DNA from 2 places in the Micromonospora sp. URMC 103 genome. Region 1 is predicted to be linked to the other one. Evidence: riboswitches for the same ligand, from Rfam matches in the RefSeq annotation. Region 1 holds a riboswitch; the other holds the start of a gene.
The links. A riboswitch is a leader RNA that binds a small molecule or an ion and turns the genes downstream of it on or off. The one in region 1 is predicted to bind ZMP and ZTP.
Positions count from the first base shown of each region.

Region 2: it holds a riboswitch for ZMP and ZTP, as region 1 does, so the genes downstream of both, ACSNOA_RS18935 (glycine hydroxymethyltransferase) here and ACSNOA_RS13640 (bifunctional 5,10-methylenetetrahydrofolate dehydrogenase/5,10-methenyltetrahydrofolate cyclohydrolase) in region 1, are expected to answer to the same signal.

Region 1 covers NZ_JBPQTR010000005.1:51,273-59,705, reverse strand. The annotation lists gene ACSNOA_RS13660 (acyl-CoA dehydrogenase) at 1-681, opposite strand, end outside; gene ACSNOA_RS13655 (DUF4383 domain-containing protein) at 892-1,344, opposite strand; gene hflX (GTPase HflX) at 1,445-2,593, opposite strand; gene ACSNOA_RS13645 (dienelactone hydrolase family protein) at 2,730-3,482, opposite strand; gene ACSNOA_RS13640 (bifunctional 5,10-methylenetetrahydrofolate dehydrogenase/5,10-methenyltetrahydrofolate cyclohydrolase) at 3,599-4,438, opposite strand; ZMP/ZTP riboswitch at 4,461-4,540, opposite strand; gene ACSNOA_RS13635 (glycosyltransferase) at 4,704-5,999, shown strand; gene ACSNOA_RS13630 (alpha/beta fold hydrolase) at 6,101-6,895, shown strand; gene ACSNOA_RS13625 (SpoIIE family protein phosphatase) at 6,904-8,433, shown strand, end outside.
Region 2 covers NZ_JBPQTR010000005.1:1,256,019-1,264,451, forward strand. The annotation lists gene ACSNOA_RS18915 (NAD(P)H-hydrate dehydratase) at 1-827, shown strand, start outside; gene ACSNOA_RS18920 (S8 family peptidase) at 970-2,445, shown strand; gene ACSNOA_RS18925 (hemerythrin domain-containing protein) at 2,564-3,064, shown strand; gene ACSNOA_RS18930 (SDR family NAD(P)-dependent oxidoreductase) at 3,129-3,935, opposite strand; ZMP/ZTP riboswitch at 4,070-4,160, shown strand; gene ACSNOA_RS18935 (glycine hydroxymethyltransferase) at 4,179-5,618, shown strand; gene ACSNOA_RS18940 (hypothetical protein) at 5,722-5,982, opposite strand; gene ACSNOA_RS18945 (alpha-hydroxy acid oxidase) at 6,050-7,153, opposite strand; gene ACSNOA_RS18950 (MmcQ/YjbR family DNA-binding protein) at 7,296-7,703, shown strand; gene ACSNOA_RS18955 (sialidase family protein) at 7,847-8,433, shown strand, end outside.

The DNA.
Region 1 (8,433 bases):
CGAGATGCCCTTCACGCCGGGCGGGCCGCCGGGAATGCGGGCCAGCACCAGGTGGACGATGTTCTCGCTCAGCTCGTGGTCGCCACCGGAGATCCACATCTTGGTGCCGTACAGCCGGTAGCTGCCGTCGTCCTGCGGCTCGGCCCGGGTCGTGATGTCGGCCAGCGAGCTGCCCGCGTGCGGCTCGGACAGGCACATGGTGCCGAAGTAGCGCCCCTCCAGCATGGGGCGCACCCACGTGTCCACCTGCTCCGCGGTGCCGTACGCGAGCAGCAGGTTGGCGTTGCCGAGGGTGAGCATCGGGTACGCCGAGGTGGCGACGTTCGCCGCCTGGAACCAGGCGAAGCAGGCGGCCGCCACGGAGTGCGGCAGCTGCATGCCGCCCACCGACTCGTCGAGTGTGGATGCGAGCAGTCCGGTGTCGGCGAACACGTCCAGCGCGGCCTTGACCTCGGGGACGAGACGCACGTGCCGGCCGTCGAAGGTGGGTTCGTCGAGGTCGGCGGCGCGGTTGTGCGGGGCGAAGTGTTCGGTGGCCACCCGCTCGGCGAGGTCCAGCACCGCGTCGAACGTCTCCCGGGAGTGCTCGGCGTACCGCGGTCGGGTGGTCAGCGCGGGCACGTCCAGCCAGTCGTACAGCAGGAACCGCAGGTCGCGGCGGGAGAGCAGGGTGGACGACACGGGTCTCCTTCCACGGCGTCGCCCCGAGCGCGTCGGGGCCGGCGGCGGCCCGCGGCCACCGCCCGCAACCATCCTGCTGCTTGCGGGCGACTCACGCATCACCGGTCCCACGGCCGCGGCGCTACGCCCGGGTCCGGACGTGCGCCGGCGCCGCACCGGGGGTGGGTGCGGCGCCGGCGGACGGTCGTGACCGGGTGGCCGGGGAGGCGGTCAGCTCCGCTCGACGGCGCGGCCGCGGGTCAGCGCGACGCCCAGGGCGATCATGCCGAGGCCGAGGAGCAGGTGCAGCCAGTTGTCGGCGCCGTTGAGCGGGACGAAGTTGGCCCCACTCTCGTGGTCGATGACCAGGCCGTAGAGCCAGAGCACCAGGTAGACGGCGCCGCCGCCGATCAGGTAACTGCGGGCGCCGGAGACCGTGCGGGCCAGCGCCAGCCCCGCCACGCCGAACGCGAGGTGGACCAGGTTGTGCAGGATGGACACCTGGAACACGCCGAGCAACTTCGCCTCGGATTCGTGGCCGGCGAACGTCAATGTGTCGTAGTTGCTGGTGATGCCGGGGATGAAGCCGAGCACACCGACCAGCAGGAAGACCACGCCGACGACCTGGGCGGCCGTACGGACGGGGTGCTTCGTGCCAGCGGCGGTGCCGGAGCTGCTCACCATGTCGGGTCCTTTCATCGAAGGGTGCGACATGATGTATCCGTCACGTTCGGGGCCGAAACTTCACAGCCGACCGCAAATGTCCCGGCACGACCGTGGACGGTCAGCGCCGGCGCAGCCGCTCCGCCAGCGTCGTCCGCAGGTCGGCGATCCCGGCGCCGGTCAGCGCCGAGACGGGCACCGCCTCCGGGTGGACCCGGCACAGGCAGTCCACCCAGTCCGACGGCGCCACGTCGATCTTGTTGAGCACGAGCAGCTCCGGCACGTCACCGGCGCCGATCTCGCTGAGCACCCCGTGCACCGTGGTGATCTGGTCGAGCGCGTCGGGCGCGGACGCGTCGACCACGTGCACCGCCAGGTCGCTTCCGGTGACCTCCTCCAGCGTCGAGCGGAACGCGTCCACCAACTGGTGCGGAAGGTGCCGGACGAAACCCACCGTGTCGGTGACCGTGAAGGCCAGGCCGCCGACGGTCAACCGGCGGACCGTGGGGTCCAGCGTCGCGAACAGCACGTCCTGCACCTGGGCGTCCGCACCGGTGAGCCGGTTGAGCAGCGCCGACTTCCCGGCGTTGGTGTAGCCGGTGATGGACACCGACGGCACCTGGTTGCGGGCCCGCCGGTTACGGGTGCGCTCCCGCCGCCGCGCCAGCTCCGCGGCGTTGCGGCGCAGGCGGGTCGCCCGCTGCCGCAGCCGGCGGCGCTGGGTCTCCAACCGCATCTCACCCGGTCCGCGCACACCCATGCCGGCGCCGCCGGCCGTACGGCCACCACCCACCCGCGACAGCGACCGGCCGTCGCCGCGCAGCCGCGGCAGCTGGTACGCGATCTGCGCCAGCTCCACCTGCAACCGGCCCTCGCCGGTTCGGGCGTGTTCGGCGAAGATGTCCAGGATCAGCGCCGTACGGTCCACGACGCGCACGCCGACCCGTTCCTCCAGGTTGCGGACCTGCCCGGGCGACAGCTCGCCGTCGGCGATCACAAGGTCGGCCCGGGTGCGCTCCGCGAGCGCCGCCAACTCGTCGACCTTGCCGGAGCCGAGGAAGGTGGCGGGATCGGGCTTCGGACGGTTCTGCACGACCTCGTCGGCCACGGCGAGGCCGTCGGTGTCGGCCAGGCGGCGCAGCTCCGCGAGGGACATCGCGGTGCCCGAGGCGGCGTCCCCGCCCTCTTCCTCGTGCACCCCGACCAGCAGCGCCGTGGGCCGCCGCCCCGGCCTGCCCACCTCGCTGCCCAACAACCACGATCCGGCCATTCGCCACCTCACCTCGTGAGCACGCCGACACCGGCGAACTACCCCGGTACGCCGTCCCCATGCCGGGCGGTGTGCCGGTGGCGTGTCGCGGGGCGCCCGCCGTCGGCTGGCGGACGCCCACCGGCCGGCGGCGGAGTCAGCGGCCGAACGTGCGGTCGAGCAGGTCGAACAGGGCCGCCCAGTGCCGCTCGGTGGCCCGCTCGTCGTACTCGGCGGTGTCGGCCATGGTGAAGCCGTGCGTCGCTCCCTCGTACACCTCCGACCGGTAGCGCACCCCGGCGTCGTCGAGGGTCCGCTCCAGCGTGGCGATCTGCTCGGCGGTCATCGACCGGTCCTGGTCGGCGTGGGCGAAGTACAGCTCACCGGTGACCGAGCCGACGCCCCGGTGCGGGCTGTCCGGCGCGTCGGTCACGACGCGGCCCGCGTGGAAGCTCGCCAGGGCGGCGATCCGGTCCGGGTACGCCTCGATGGCCCGCAGCGCGTTCATCCCGCCCATGCAGTAGCCGACGACGGCGACGGGCCCGGGCGCCACGTCGTCGCGGGCGGCCAGGAAGTCCAGGTACGCCATGGCGTCCCGGGCGACCACCTCGCCGGTGAGCGCCGCCACGTACGGGCCGACCTTCTCGAAGATGGCACCACGCTGCTGCGGGTCGGCGAGCAGGGAGAGGTCGATCAGCGGCGACCGGCCGGCCCGGTAGAACAGGTTCGGCACCAGCACCACGTAGCCCCGCTCGGCGATCCGCTCGGCCATCTCGGCCAGCCGGGGCCGCAGCCCGAACGCGTCCATGAACACCAGCACGGCCGGGAACGGCCCGTCCTCGTCCGGCCGGACGAGGTACGCGTCCGCCACCCCGTCGCTGGTCTCGACGTCCACCGTCGTCGTCCGCACCGCAGCCTCCTCGCACGCCATCGGCGATCCGCCGACGACGCTACCCCGCATTCCGTTGCCCAGGACAACGAGTCCGCCCTCCCATGGGCCCGGCGGCCACGGGGGGCCGGGTGGGGTCAGGCGTGGGCTTCGGCGGCGTCGACGGTCTGGGACAGCAGCACGGCGATCGTCATGGGGCCCACCCCACCGGGCACCGGGGTGATGAGGCTCGCCCGCGCGGCCGCCGCCTCGAACTCGACGTCGCCCACGTTGCCCGGGTTGTAACCGGCGTCGACGACCACCGCGCCCGGCTTGATCCACTCGCCGCGGACCAGCTCGGGCCGCCCCACGGCGGCCACCACCACGTCGGCCTCGGCGACGTGCGACGCGAGGTCGATCGTGCGGGAGTGGCAGTACGTGACCGTGGCGTCCCGGGCCAGCAGCAGCATCCCGGCCGGCTTGCCGAGGATGGCGCTACGCCCCACGACGACCGCCCGCCGCCCGCGCAGCGGCACCTCGTAGGCGTCCAGCAGGCGCATGATGCCCGCCGGCGTGCACGAGACGAAGCCCGGCTCGCCGAACGCCATCGCGGCGAACGACCCACCCGTCACCCCGTCGACGTCCTTGTCGACGGCGATCGCCTCGAACGCGGCCCGCTCGTCGATCTGCGCCGGCGTCGGATGCTGCAACAGGATGCCGTCCACCTGCCGGTCGTCGGACAGGTCCCGCAACACCCGTACGAGCTGCTCGGTGGTGGTCTCCGACGGCAGGTCGACGCGGCGCGACTCGATCCCCACCGCCGCGCAGCGGTTGACCTTCATCCGCACGTACGTGTGGGAGGCGGGGTCGTCCCCCACCAGCACCGTCGCCAGGCAGGGCCGGCGCCTGTGGGCACGCGCGAACGCCGCGGCGCGGCCCGCCGTGTCATCGAGCAGCTGACGGGAGAGGGTCTGCCCGTCCATCAACGTCGCGGTCACGTCCGGCTCCTCACCTCGAGGCGAGGAGCACCCAGGCGGACGATGCTCCAGCTGTCAGCGCTCCCCGGTGGTCACCCACCCTCGCCAGTCGCGCAGCTCGCAGGCTACCAATCGGGCCCGGCGCCGGCCAGGCGGCCGTCCCCGCGCCGGCTGGCCGCCGACATGACGCACGTCACGTGAACGGGCACGCCGGAGCGTACGTGTCGACGGTGCCTGGCCGGTCCGCGCCGGGATCGACAGCTTCGAAAGCGCGAAGGAGACCCGGATGGCGAGGGTGGTTGCCGCGGCGATTCCCTTTCAGGGACACGTGAGCCCGGTCCTCACGGTGGCGGCGGACCTGGTCCGGCGTGGTCACGACGTGGTCGTCTACACCGGATCCCGGTTCGCGGGACGCGCGCGGGCGACCGGGGCGCGGTTCCGGGCACTGCCGCCGGAGATCGACCTCGACGACCGCGAGTTGGACACCCACTTCCCGCTGCGGGCCACGCTGCCACCGGGGCCGGCCCAGCTCTCGTTCGACTTCACCAACATCTTCCTCGGCCACCTGCCCGAGCAGGTGCGGGGCCTGCGGGAGCTGCTCGCCGACTTTCCCGCGGACGTGGTGATCGGTGACCTCGGCTTCCTGTCGATCCCGGTGCTCGACCTCTCCGCCGCGCCGCCGGAACGCCCGACGCTTGTGACGCTGGGCGCCATCCCCCTGTTGATCCAGGACGGCCCGACGTCCGGTGCCGGCGACCTCCCGTCGCCCGATGCGGAGACGACCGCCTCCGGCCCGGCGCTGGACGCCGAGGCGCTCACCATCTTCGCCGAGCTGCCGACCTTCGCCGAGGCGACGTTCGCGTCGTTGGGCGTCACGCTGTCCGATCCTCTCTTCGAGGCACCCGTGCGCCGCACGGACCACTATCTGCAGCTCACCGTGCCCGGCTTCGAGTACCCCCGCCGCGCCCTTCCGCCGAACCTCCGGTTCGTCGGTACGCTGCCCCCGGCCGCCGGCGGTGACCACGAGGAGCCGGAATGGTGGCCCGAACTGTCCGCCGGCCGGCCGGTCGTGGTCGTCACCCAGGGGACCGTCGCCAACGGCGACCTCGACGAACTCGTCGTCCCCACGGTGCGTGCGCTCGCCGACCTCGACGTCCTCGTGGTGGCCGCCACCGCCCGGGAGGACGGACCGGACCGGGTACGGCGGGCACTGACCGAGGTGCCGGACAACGTGCGGCTGGCCGGCTTCGTACCCTTCGACCGGCTGCTGCCGCACGCTGACGTGCTGGTGACCAACGGCGGTTACGGCGGCGTGCAGACCGCCCTGTACCACGGAGTCCCGCTGGTGGTCGCCGGCGCCAGCGAGGACAAGCCGGAGGTGGCCGCCCGCGTCGAGTGGAGCGGCACCGGCGTCGACCTGCACACCGGCACGCCCACGGTGGCCGACCTCCGCGCCGCCGTGCGGCGCGTGCTGGAGGATCCCGGCTACCGCTCCCGGGCCGAGGTCCTGGCGAAGGAGATCAGCCAGTACGACCCGTTCCAGGCGATCGCCGACATCGTGGCGGAGGCCGCGCCCAGCTGACGGCGCGACGCGCCCCCGTGGTCGAGGCGCCCGCTCCGGCCCCGACCTCTGACATCGCCCCGCGTGGCCGCGCACCCGGTACGGCGGTAGTGTCAGCGATCGTGAACGCGCTGAAGCGGAACAACGTCGTGGTGACCGGGGCCACCGGCGGCCGCACCCTGGTCTTCGCCCACGGCTTCGGCTGCGACCAGAACATGTGGCGGTTCGTCGCCCCGGAGTTCGCCGCCGAGCACCGGGTGGTGCTCTTCGACCACGTCGGCGCCGGCGGCTCCGACCTGTCGGCCTACCGGCCGCAGCGGTACGCGTCCCTGCACGGCTACGCCGAGGACGTCCTGGAGATCCTGGCGGAGCTGGACGCGTCCGACGTCGTCTTCGTCGGCCACTCGGTCAGCGCGATGATCGGCGTGCTCGCCGCGGTCGCTGAGCCCGACCGCTTCTCCGGCCTGGTGCTGGTGGGCCCGTCCCCCCGCTACGTCGACGACGAGGGCTACCGCGGCGGTTTCAGCCGAGCCGACATCGACGAGCTGCTCGAATCGCTGGACAGCAACTACCTCGGCTGGTCGGCCGCGATGGCGCCGGTCATCATGGGCAACCCGGAGCGCCCGGAGCTCGGGACCGAGCTGACCAACAGCTTCTGCCGGACCGATCCGGCGATCGCCCGGCACTTCGCCCGGGTCACCTTCCTGTCCGACAACCGTTCGGACCTGCCCAAGGTCCCGGTGCCGAGCCTGGTCCTCCAGTGCAGCGACGACGTCATCGCGCCGTACGAGGTCGGCGAGTACGTCCACCGTCAGCTTCCGAACAGCACGTTCGTGCTGCTGAACGCCACCGGGCACTGCCCCAACCTGAGCGCCCCGGAGGAGACCGTCCGGGCTGTTCGGGAATTCCTGAAATAACGTCGAAGGTGGATCAACCGGCCGAGCCCCTGGGTCCGCTGCTGGCCGAGAGCGCCGAGGACCTCTACGAGAACGCGCCCTGCGGCTACCTCTCCGTGCTGCCCGACGGGGTCGTGGCACGGGTGAACCAGACCTTCCTCGACTGGACCGGCCGGCGCCGTGAGGATCTCCTCGGCCGCCGCGTACAGGAGCTCTACGGGGTCGGTAGCCGGATCTTCCACGAGACCCACCTGCGGCCGCTGCTGCACATGCAGGGCGAGGTGCGCGAGGTGGCCATGGAGTTCCGCCGGGCCGACGGCACCCGGTTCGACGCGCTGGTCAACGCCGTCCTGCGACGCAACCCGGAGACCGGCTCGACGGTGCTGCGGATGACCGTCTTCGACGCCACCGACCGGCGTGCCTACGAGCGGGAGCTGCTCGCCGAACGCCGACGCGCGGAGCGCACCACGGCGCGGATCCGGGTGCTGCAGGAGATGGTCGCCCAATGCGCCACCATCGAACGGGCCGCCGAACTCGTCGCCCCCATCGTCGCCGCGGGCACGGCGGCGTTCGAGGCCGTCACGACGACCATCTGGCTGCTGGACGCGGAGAGATCCGCGCTGACCGGCGCCGGAACGGGTCCCGACGACGCGTCCATCGCCCTCGACGGTCCCGCGCCCGAGGCCCGGGCGGCCCGCAGCGGCGACCTGGTCGGGCCCGCTCCCGGAGAGACCGCGGATCGGGTGTCCGCCCCCCTGGTCGCCGACGACCAGGTGCTCGGTGTGGTGTCGTTCGGCTTCGCGGCGGCCCGCCGGTTCGACGCCGACGAGATCGAGTTGATGCGCACCCTCGGCCGGCAGGCCGGGCAGGCGCTGGAACGGGCGCGGCTGTACGAGGAGACGACCCGGCGGGCCTGGCAGTCGGCGTTCCTCGCCCGCCTCGGCCGGGACCTGGACGAGCCGGTGGGTGCCGCGGACCGCGCCCGCCGCCTGGTGACGCTCCTGGTGCCCGAGCTGGCCGAGTACGCCCAGGTCGACCTCGCCCATGACGAGGGATCCGGATGGCGGGCGGGCGCCGCTCCGTACGCCGCCGCGGCCGACCCGGTCAGCGCGGCCGGGCCGGGCGGCCCCTGGCCGCTGACCGGCCCGGTCCGGGACACCCTCGAAGCGGTACGCCGCTCGGGTGAGGCCCGCCCGGTGCCGCTTGCGGCGCCGGACGGACGGGGGGCGGTCGGCCTGCCCCTGCGCGCCCGCGGCGCGGTGATCGGCACCCTGCTGCTCGCCGGCGACCCGGCGACGCCGGGCCGGACCGATCCGGACTTCCTGCTCGACCTCGCCGACCGGGCCGGCCTCGCACTGGACAACGCCCGTCTCGCCGAGCAGGACCGGGAGGTGGCGCGGACGTTGCAGCGCAGCCTCCTGGCCGGCGAGCGGCCGACCGACACCCGCTTCCACGTCGCCACCGTCTACCGTCCCGCGGTGGAGACCCTGGAGGTCGGCGGCGACTGGTACGACACCTTCCTCACCGCGAGCGGGAGCGTCGGGGTCGTCGTCGGCGAC
Region 2 (8,433 bases), 1.2 Mb from region 1:
TGCGCGACTGGGCGCTGCCCGTCCCGAGCGGCGGAAAGGAGAACCGCGGCACCGTGCTCGTGGTCGGCGGGTCCCGCTTCACCCCCGGAGCGGTGCTGCTGGCCGGGGTGGCCGCGCTGCGGGCCGGCGCCGGGGTGCTGCAACTGGCGGCCGCCGAGTCCACCGCCGCCGCGCTCAGCATCCAGGTGCCCGAGGCGCTGGTGGTGGGGCTGCCGGAGACGGGCAGCGGGGCGGTCGACGGCGCACCCGGTGACCAGCTCGCCGACCTGGTCGCGGACGCGGACGTCGTGGCCGTCGGCCCGGGCCTCAAGGAGATCGACGAGACCCGGCGGCTGCTGCACCTCGTGCTCGACGCGGCGCGGCAGGAGACCGCGCTGGTGCTCGACGCGTACGCCCTCGGCGCCCTCAGCCACGAACCGGACCTGCTGGTCGGCTCCGGGCGGCCGGTGGTGCTCACCCCCAACCTCACCGAGGCCGGGCACCTGCTGGGTCGGGACCCCGGCGACGACCTGGACGCCGACGCGGCCGAGCTGGCCGGCCGGTACGACGCCGTGGTGTCCCTCCACGGGCACATCGCCACCCCGGACGGGCGCGGCTGGCGGGAGGAGAGCGGCGACGCCGGCTTGGGCACCTCGGGCAGCGGCGACGTGCGGTCGGGGCTCCTCGCCGGCCTGCTGTCCCGCGGCGCCGGGCCGGCGCAGGCCGCCTGCTGGGCGGCGTACGCCCACGCGGTGAGCGGCCAGCGGCTCGTTCCGCAGTACGGGCGCATCGGCTTCCTGGCCCGTGAGCTGCTGGACGAGATCCCGCACACCCTCGCCACCGTCTGACAGGGCTTCGCCCGCACGACGGATGTGTGTAACGCCACATTCACCTTGCGCGCTGTACGGGCGGAGGCGGCAGCCCGTCCGCCTTCCGCCGGGCCGCACCGCGTGTGCGCCGCCCGGCGGGGAACCGCCCCTGGGAGTCCGTGTGAAGGAAATTCGTCGCAAGACACTCGCCGCGGCGTCCGCGCTGACGCTGGGCATCGGTCTCGCCGTGGCCGGAGGGTCGGCGCCGGCGGCCTCGGCCGCCGGCGCCGAGTCCACGTTCCTCGTCCTCGCCCCGCAGGGCGCGAAGGCGGACAAGGCGGCGGCCCGGGTGACCGCCGCGCGGGGCACGGTGGTGGCCCGCTACGACCAGATCGGCGTGCTCGTCGTCCGCTCGACCAACCCCGACTTCGCCACCGCGGTGGCCGGCGCCGGGGTCGAGTCGGTCGCGTCCACCGCCGGCCTCGGCAGCGCCCTGGACGAGGGCGAGACCGTGGAGGTCTCCGCGCCGGCCGTCGCGAACGTCACCGCCGACCCGACCGCCGAACCGCTCTACGGCCAGCAGTGGGACATGCCGATGATCGACGTCCCGCAGGCCCACGCCGTCAACGCCGGCAGCCCCGACGTGGTGGTGGGCGTGCTGGACAGCGGCATCTCCAGCACCCACCCCGACCTGGCCAGCCAGATCGCCAGGGACAAGAGCACGTCCTGCGTCGGCGGCGTCGTCGACACCACCGAGGCGGCCTGGAACCCGACCACCTCGGACCACGGCACGCACGTGGCCGGCACGATCGCCGCCGCCGTCAACGGCGTCGGCGTCACCGGCATCGCCCCCGGCGTCAAGGTGGCCGCCGTCAAGGTCGTCAACGACGACGGCTTCATCTACCCCGAGGCCGCGGTCTGCGGCTTCGTCTGGGCCGCCGACCACGGCATGCAGGTGACCAACAACAGCTACTACATCGACCCGTGGGAGTTCAACTGCCGCAACGACGCGCGCCAGCGCCCGGTGTGGCAGGCCGTCCAGCGGGCCATCCGCTACTCGGCGAACAAGGGCGTGCTCAACATCGCCTCCGCCGGCAACTCGAACGTCGACCTGCAGCACAAGACGGTCGACACGGGGAGCCCGAACAACGGCACCCCGGAGACCCGCGAGATCAACAGCGCCTGCCTCGACCTGCCGGCCGAGGCGCCGGGTGTCCTGACCGTCTCGGCGGTCGGCCCGACCGGGGAGAAGAGCTACTACTCCTCGTACGGTCAGGGCGTCGTGGACGTCACCGCTCCCGGTGGTGACAGCCGGTTCCGCACCCAGGGTGCCCGGTCGACGACCACCGACCAGATCCTGTCCACCACCTTCAACACCGTCACCCGGACCAACGGGTGGGGTTACAAGCAGGGCACCTCGATGTCCGGTCCGCACGCGACCGGCGTCGCCGCCCTGGCGGTCTCCGCCCACCCCGGCATGAACCCGGGCCAGCTCGCCGCGTTCCTCGAGAACACGGCGGTGGCCAAGCCCTGCCCGACCGGGGTCTACAACCCGGTGCCGGCGCTCGGCAGCGCGTACGACGCCACCTGCACCGGCGGGGCCCGCAACGGGTTCTACGGCGCGGGCATGGTGAACGCGTACAACGTGGTGCGCTGACCACCCCGGACGGATGACCGTGCGGCCCGGCGCGCAGGCGCCGGGCCGCACCGTGTTTCCGCAGATCATCGCCGGGGTACCGGACGATCACCCCGACCACAACCGAGGAGGTCAGCCGGTGTCCACCGATGCGATCGTCGTGCTCAAAGAGGACCACAAGGAGATGCGCCGTCTCTTCAAGGCGTTCCAGGACGCCCAGGAGGGCCCGGCCGCCGAGCGGCAGAAACTGGTGGGTCAGATCCTGGAGGCGCTCACCGTCCACACCTATCTCGAGAACGAGGTGATGTACCCGGAGGTCCGCAAGCTCCTGCCGGACCTGGAGGACGACATCCTCGAGTCGTACGAGGAGCACCACGTGGCCGACGTGCTCTGCGCCGAGCTGTTCGCCATGGACGCCGAGGACGAGCACTTCAACGCCAAGACGACGGTGCTCATCGAGAACGTGCTGCACCACGTCGAGGAGGAGGAGCAGGAGTGGTTCCCCAAGGTGCGTGACGCGCTCGGCCGCAAGCAGCTCCAGGAGATCGGCCAGCGGATGATCGACCTGCGGGCGGACGCGCCGCGCAAGCCGACCGACCCCAAGGCGGTCAAGAAGTCCCTCGACGCCGTGACGGCCTGAGCGGGCGGCACACCGGCAACGCGACGGGCCCGGCGCACGCCGGGCCCGTCGCCGTGCGCGGAGGTCAGCTCGCCGAGCCGGGCTCGGCCATCCGGCTGTGCTGCTCCGACTTCAGCTTGTCCGGCACGATCTTGCCGACCGCGGTCTGCACCTTGTTCCGCAGCGACCCGGCCGACACCGTCTGGTCGCCGCGCATCATGGCCGCGAAGCCCTGCTCCGCCACCGTGCGGGGGTCGTCCTTGTGCCCCGCGCCGATCTTGGTGTCCTCCATGTCGGCGCGCGCGAAGAACTCGGTGTCGGTCGGCCCGGGCATCAACGAGGTCACCGTCACCCCGGTGTCCTTCAGCTCGGTGCGCAGCGCCTCGGCGAACGACTGGACGAAGGACTTCGACCCGTTGTAGACGGCCTGGAACGGGCCCGGCATGGTCGAGGCGATCGACGAGGTGAACAGCACCCGCCCGGCGCCCCGCCGCACCATGCCCGGCAGGATGCGCTTGGCCAGGTGCACGGTCGACCGCACGTTGAGGTCGACGATGTTCAGCTCGTCGGCCAGGTCGGTGCCGCCGACGAAGGCGCCGCCGGCGCCCCGCCCGGCGTTGAGCGCCAGCGCGTCGACCGGGCGCCCCGTGGCGGCGACCGCCGCCGCCAGCTCCTCCACCCCGTCGGCGCGGGCCAGGTCGACGCGGACCGGCCGCACCTGCGGCCCGCCGTCGCGGCGCAGCTTCGCGGCGGCCGTCTCGATGCCGTCGTCCTCGGCCGCGACCACCAGGTCGAAGCCGTGTTCGGCGAACTGCGCGGCCAGCTCGTACCCGATGCCGCTGGACGCGCCGGTCACCACGGCGAGCGGTCGCTCGCCGGTCGGTGTGGTCATGGTCCTGCTCCTCTCGTCGCGTGCGGCCGGACCCGCACCGGTGTCACGGCCCGCCCGTACCGGTGTGCCCCGTCACGGCCCGGCCAACCACACCGGCCGCGGTCGAGGTCACCGGCACGCCGTTGGGTAGGATCTGCCCGGGCCGTTACTGGCGCGTTGGGGATGGAGAACCATCGGGGAGCGGCCCCGTCACGAGGACGCATGCCGAGCGCCTGGGCCTTCCGTACGTCAGTAGGAGGTCGCATGTCGTCGCCGAACGCCGAATCCACCGCCTTCCGCAGCGCGCTCGAGGTGATCCGCGCCGTCGAGCCCCGGGTGGCCGGCGCCATCGCCGCCGAGCTGGCCGACCAGCGCGAGTCGCTGAAGTTGATCGCCAGCGAGAACTACGCCTCCCCGGCCACCCTGCTGGCCATGGGCAACTGGTTCAGCGACAAGTACGCCGAGGGCACCGTGGGCCGCCGCTTCTACGCCGGTTGCCAGAACGTCGACACCGTGGAGGCGCTCGCCGCCGAGCACGCGCGGGAGCTGTTCGGCGCCGCGCACGCGTACGTGCAGCCGCACTCGGGCATCGACGCGAACCTCGTGGCGTTCTGGGCGGTGCTGGCCGACCGGGTGGAGGCGCCGGCGCTGCGCAGGGCGCAGGCCCGCCAGGTCAACGACCTCACCGAGGCGGACTGGTTCGCGCTGCGCCGGGAGCTGGGCAACCAGCGGATGCTCGGCATGTCGCTGGACGCCGGCGGGCACCTCACCCACGGCTTCCGCCCGAACATCTCGGGCAAGATGTTCGACCAGCGCAGCTACGGCACCGACCCGGTGACCGGCCTCATCGACTACGACAAGGTGGCGGAGATCGCCCGCGAGTTCAAGCCGCTGATCCTGGTGGGCGGCTACTCGGCGTACCCGCGGAAGGTCAACTTCCGGATCCTGCGGGAGATCGCCGACTCCGTGGGCGCCACCTTCATGGTCGACATGGCGCACTTCGCCGGGCTGGTCGCCGGCAAGGTCTTCACCGGCGACTTCGACCCGGTGCCGCACGCGCACATCGTCACCACGACCACCCACAAGTCGCTCCGTGGGCCGCGCGGCGGCATGGTGCTGTGCCAGCCGGAGCTGGCCGAGCAGGTCGACCGGGGCTGCCCCATGGTGCTGGGCGGCCCGCTGCCGCACGTCATGGCGGCCAAGGCGGTCGCGCTCGCCGAGGCCCGCCGGCCCGACTTCGCGGACTACGCCCAGCGGATCGTGGCCAACGCTCAGGCGCTCGCCGAGGGGCTGGTCCGCCGCGGCGCCCGCCTGGTGACCGGCGGCACCGACAACCACCTGGCGATCATCGACGTCACGTCGTACGGGCTGACCGGCCGGCAGGCCGAGCAGGCGCTGCTCGACTCGGGCATCGTGACCAACCGCAACTCGGTCCCGCAGGACCCCAACGGCGCCTGGTACACGTCGGGCATCCGGATCGGCACGCCCGCGCTGACCACCCGCGGTCTCGGCACCGGGGAGATGGACACGATCGCCGAGCTGATCCACACCGTGCTGAGCCGGACGACGGCGGGCGCCAACCCCGACGGCACCGCCTCGAAGGCCAAGTACGCGCTCGACCCGGCCGTCGCCGACAAGGTCAGCCGCCAGGCCAGCGAACTCCTGACCGGCTTCCCCCTGTACCCGAACGTCGACCTGACCTGACCCACCCTCGCCGGCCGATCATGCAGTTGTGGTGCCCGGATCACCCCGGTTCGGGGAGTACGTCCCCCACCACGACTGCATGATCGACGGAAACAGGGGCGGGTCAGGCGATCGGTCGCTTCAGGTGGTAGCGGTGCACCTCGGTGCTGCCCTGCACGTTGTTGACGTCCTCGGCCGCGGACACCAGCTCCCAACCCTCACGGCCGACCCGGTTGAGGTGCGCGATCGCGGTGTCGCCGTAGGGCGTGATGTCCTTGCGCGACCCGTCCGGGCCGTACCAGACGAACGACACGTGGAAATTGCGGCCCTGCCCCTGGTAACGGCGGACCAGCAACGCGTACTCCCAGGCAACCATGGGGCCCATTATGACCGTCCACGCAGGACGGCCGCGCGGTGGTGGTCGCACTTTGCCACCGTGTGAACACGGTGTGTCAACGAATCGGCACGGTCCGCAGTTCGCGGGCCGCCGCCGGGTCGGGGCAACCGGCGAGGGCCAGCGCGTCGCGCAGCTCGGCGGCGAGCAGGGCCAGGGCCGCCTCGACGCCCGCGCCACCGCCCGCCGCGAGGGCCCAGAGCAGGGGCCGGCCGACCAGCACCCCGGCGGCGCCGAGCGCCAGCGCCCGCAGCACGTCGGCGCCGCTGCGGATCCCGCTGTCCAGCAGCACCGCGCACCGGTCGCCGACCGCGTCGACCACCTCGGGCAGCATCGTGACGCTGGCCGGCGCCCCGTCGAGCTGCCGCCCGCCGTGGTTGGAGACCACGACGCCGGCCGCCCCGACCCGGACGGCCTCCCGCGCGTCCCGCGGGTCGAGCACCCCCTTGACCACCAGCGGCAGGTCGGTCTGGTCGCGTAGCCAGGCCAGGTCGTCCCAGCCCAGCGCCGGCGCGAAGGGCGCGTCCGGGGCGACCGTGGAGACCCCGGGTGTGCCCGCGTGCGCCAGGTCGTCACGGCCGTGCGGCAGGTTCACGGCCCCCACCTCGGCCGGTAGCCGGAAGGCGTTGCGCAGGTCCCGCAGGCGCCGGCCCAGCACGGGTACGTCGACGGTCACCACGAGCACCCGGCACCCGGCGTCGCGCACCCGGGCCAGCAGGTCCCGCACCAGCGCCCTCTCGCGCAGCCAGTAGAGCTGGAACCAGACCTCCGCGCCGGTCGCGGCGACCTCCTCCAGCGGGGTGCTGCCGAGGGTGCTCGCGACGTAGGGCACCCCCGCGGCGGCCGCCGCCGACGCCATCCCCCGCTCGCCGTCGGGGTGCACGAGCCGCTGGTACGCCATCGGGGCCACACCCACCGGCATCGCGTACCGGTGGCCGAGCAGCCGCGTCGCGAGGTCCGGCGACTCCACGGCCCGCAGCGCCCGGGGCACGACCGCCACCCGGTCGAGGGCGGCCCGGTTCGCGGCGAGCGTGACCTCGTCGCCGCTGCCCCCATCGACGTAGTCCCACACGTCCGGCGGCAGCACGGCCCGGGCCAGCTCCCCGAAGGCGGCCAGGCAGGCCGGCGGCCCGTCGCTCGGCAGGTCGGTCGGCTCGGCCATCGCTCACTCCCCCGGGCTCGATCGGATGCCGGAAACTAGCCGTCGCCCGACCGGGCCGTCAATCGCGCCGCGGCGCACTCTCGGCGAGGTGCGGGACGCCTGGACGACGCGCCGCCGACGCCGGACACCCTAGGCTGGGACGATGGCCACCTGGGAGGACGTTCGCAGGATCGCCGCCACCCTGCCCGAGACGGCCGAACACCCGTCGTACGACGGCCTGCCGGCCTGGCGGGTGCGGGACAAGGCGTTCGTCTGGGAACGGCCGCTGCGCCGGGCCGACCTGGCGGCGCTCGGCGACGACGCGCCCGACGGGCCGGTCCTCGGCGCCCGGGTGCCGGACCTGGGCGCCCGGGAGGCGCTGCTCGCCGACGACCCCGCCGTCTACTTCACCATCCCGCACTTCGACGGCTACCCGGCCGTCCTGGTCCGGCTGGACCGGATCGGGCTGGCGGAGCTGACCGAGCTGATGGTCGAGGCGTGGTACGCCCGCGCGCCGAAACGGCTGGCCGCCGCGTACCGGGCGCAGGCCGATCCCCCACCGGCCGGATAGCCGCGGCTCGGACGACGATCATCGCCGGCTACGCGCTCGTGGCGCGGGAACTGTTCGCCGGCCGTTCGCCGCCGGGCCGCCCGGGCGTCGGCCGCGCGCCCTAGTCTCGTCCGGTCGGACCGGACGCCAGGAGGCCGCCGCGCATGACCCCGCCACCGATCGGCCGCACCACGGACGCCACGGTCACGGCGGTACGCCGCATCGGCGACACCGCGCCGCACAGCGCCTTCACGGATCTGGTGCGCCACGGCGACCGCTGGCTCTGCGCGTTCCGCGAGGGCAGCTCGCACGTCTCGGGCGACGGCGCGATCCGGGTGCTCACCTCGACCGACGGCCGCGGCTGGACGCCCGTGGCGCTGCTGCGGCGTGACGGCGTCGACCTGCGCGACCCCCGCTTCGTGTCCCGTCCGGACGGGCGGCTGCACCTGTACGCGGCCGCCGTGACCGGCGAGGTCACGAAGACCTTCCAGACCGTCGCCTGGCTCTCGCCGGACGGTCGCACCTGGGGCGACCCGACCCCGGTCGGCGAGCCGGACGTCTGGATGTGGCGGGCCGCCTGGCACGACGGTCACCTGTACGGCGTCGGCTACGCCACCCGGGAGCCGTGGTTCGCCCGGCTCTACGCCAGCGCCGACGGCGTCGACCTCCGGCCCCTGGTGCCGACGCTGTTCACGGGCGGCTACCCCAACGAGTCGGGCCTGGTCTTCGAGCCCGACGGCACGGCGGTCTG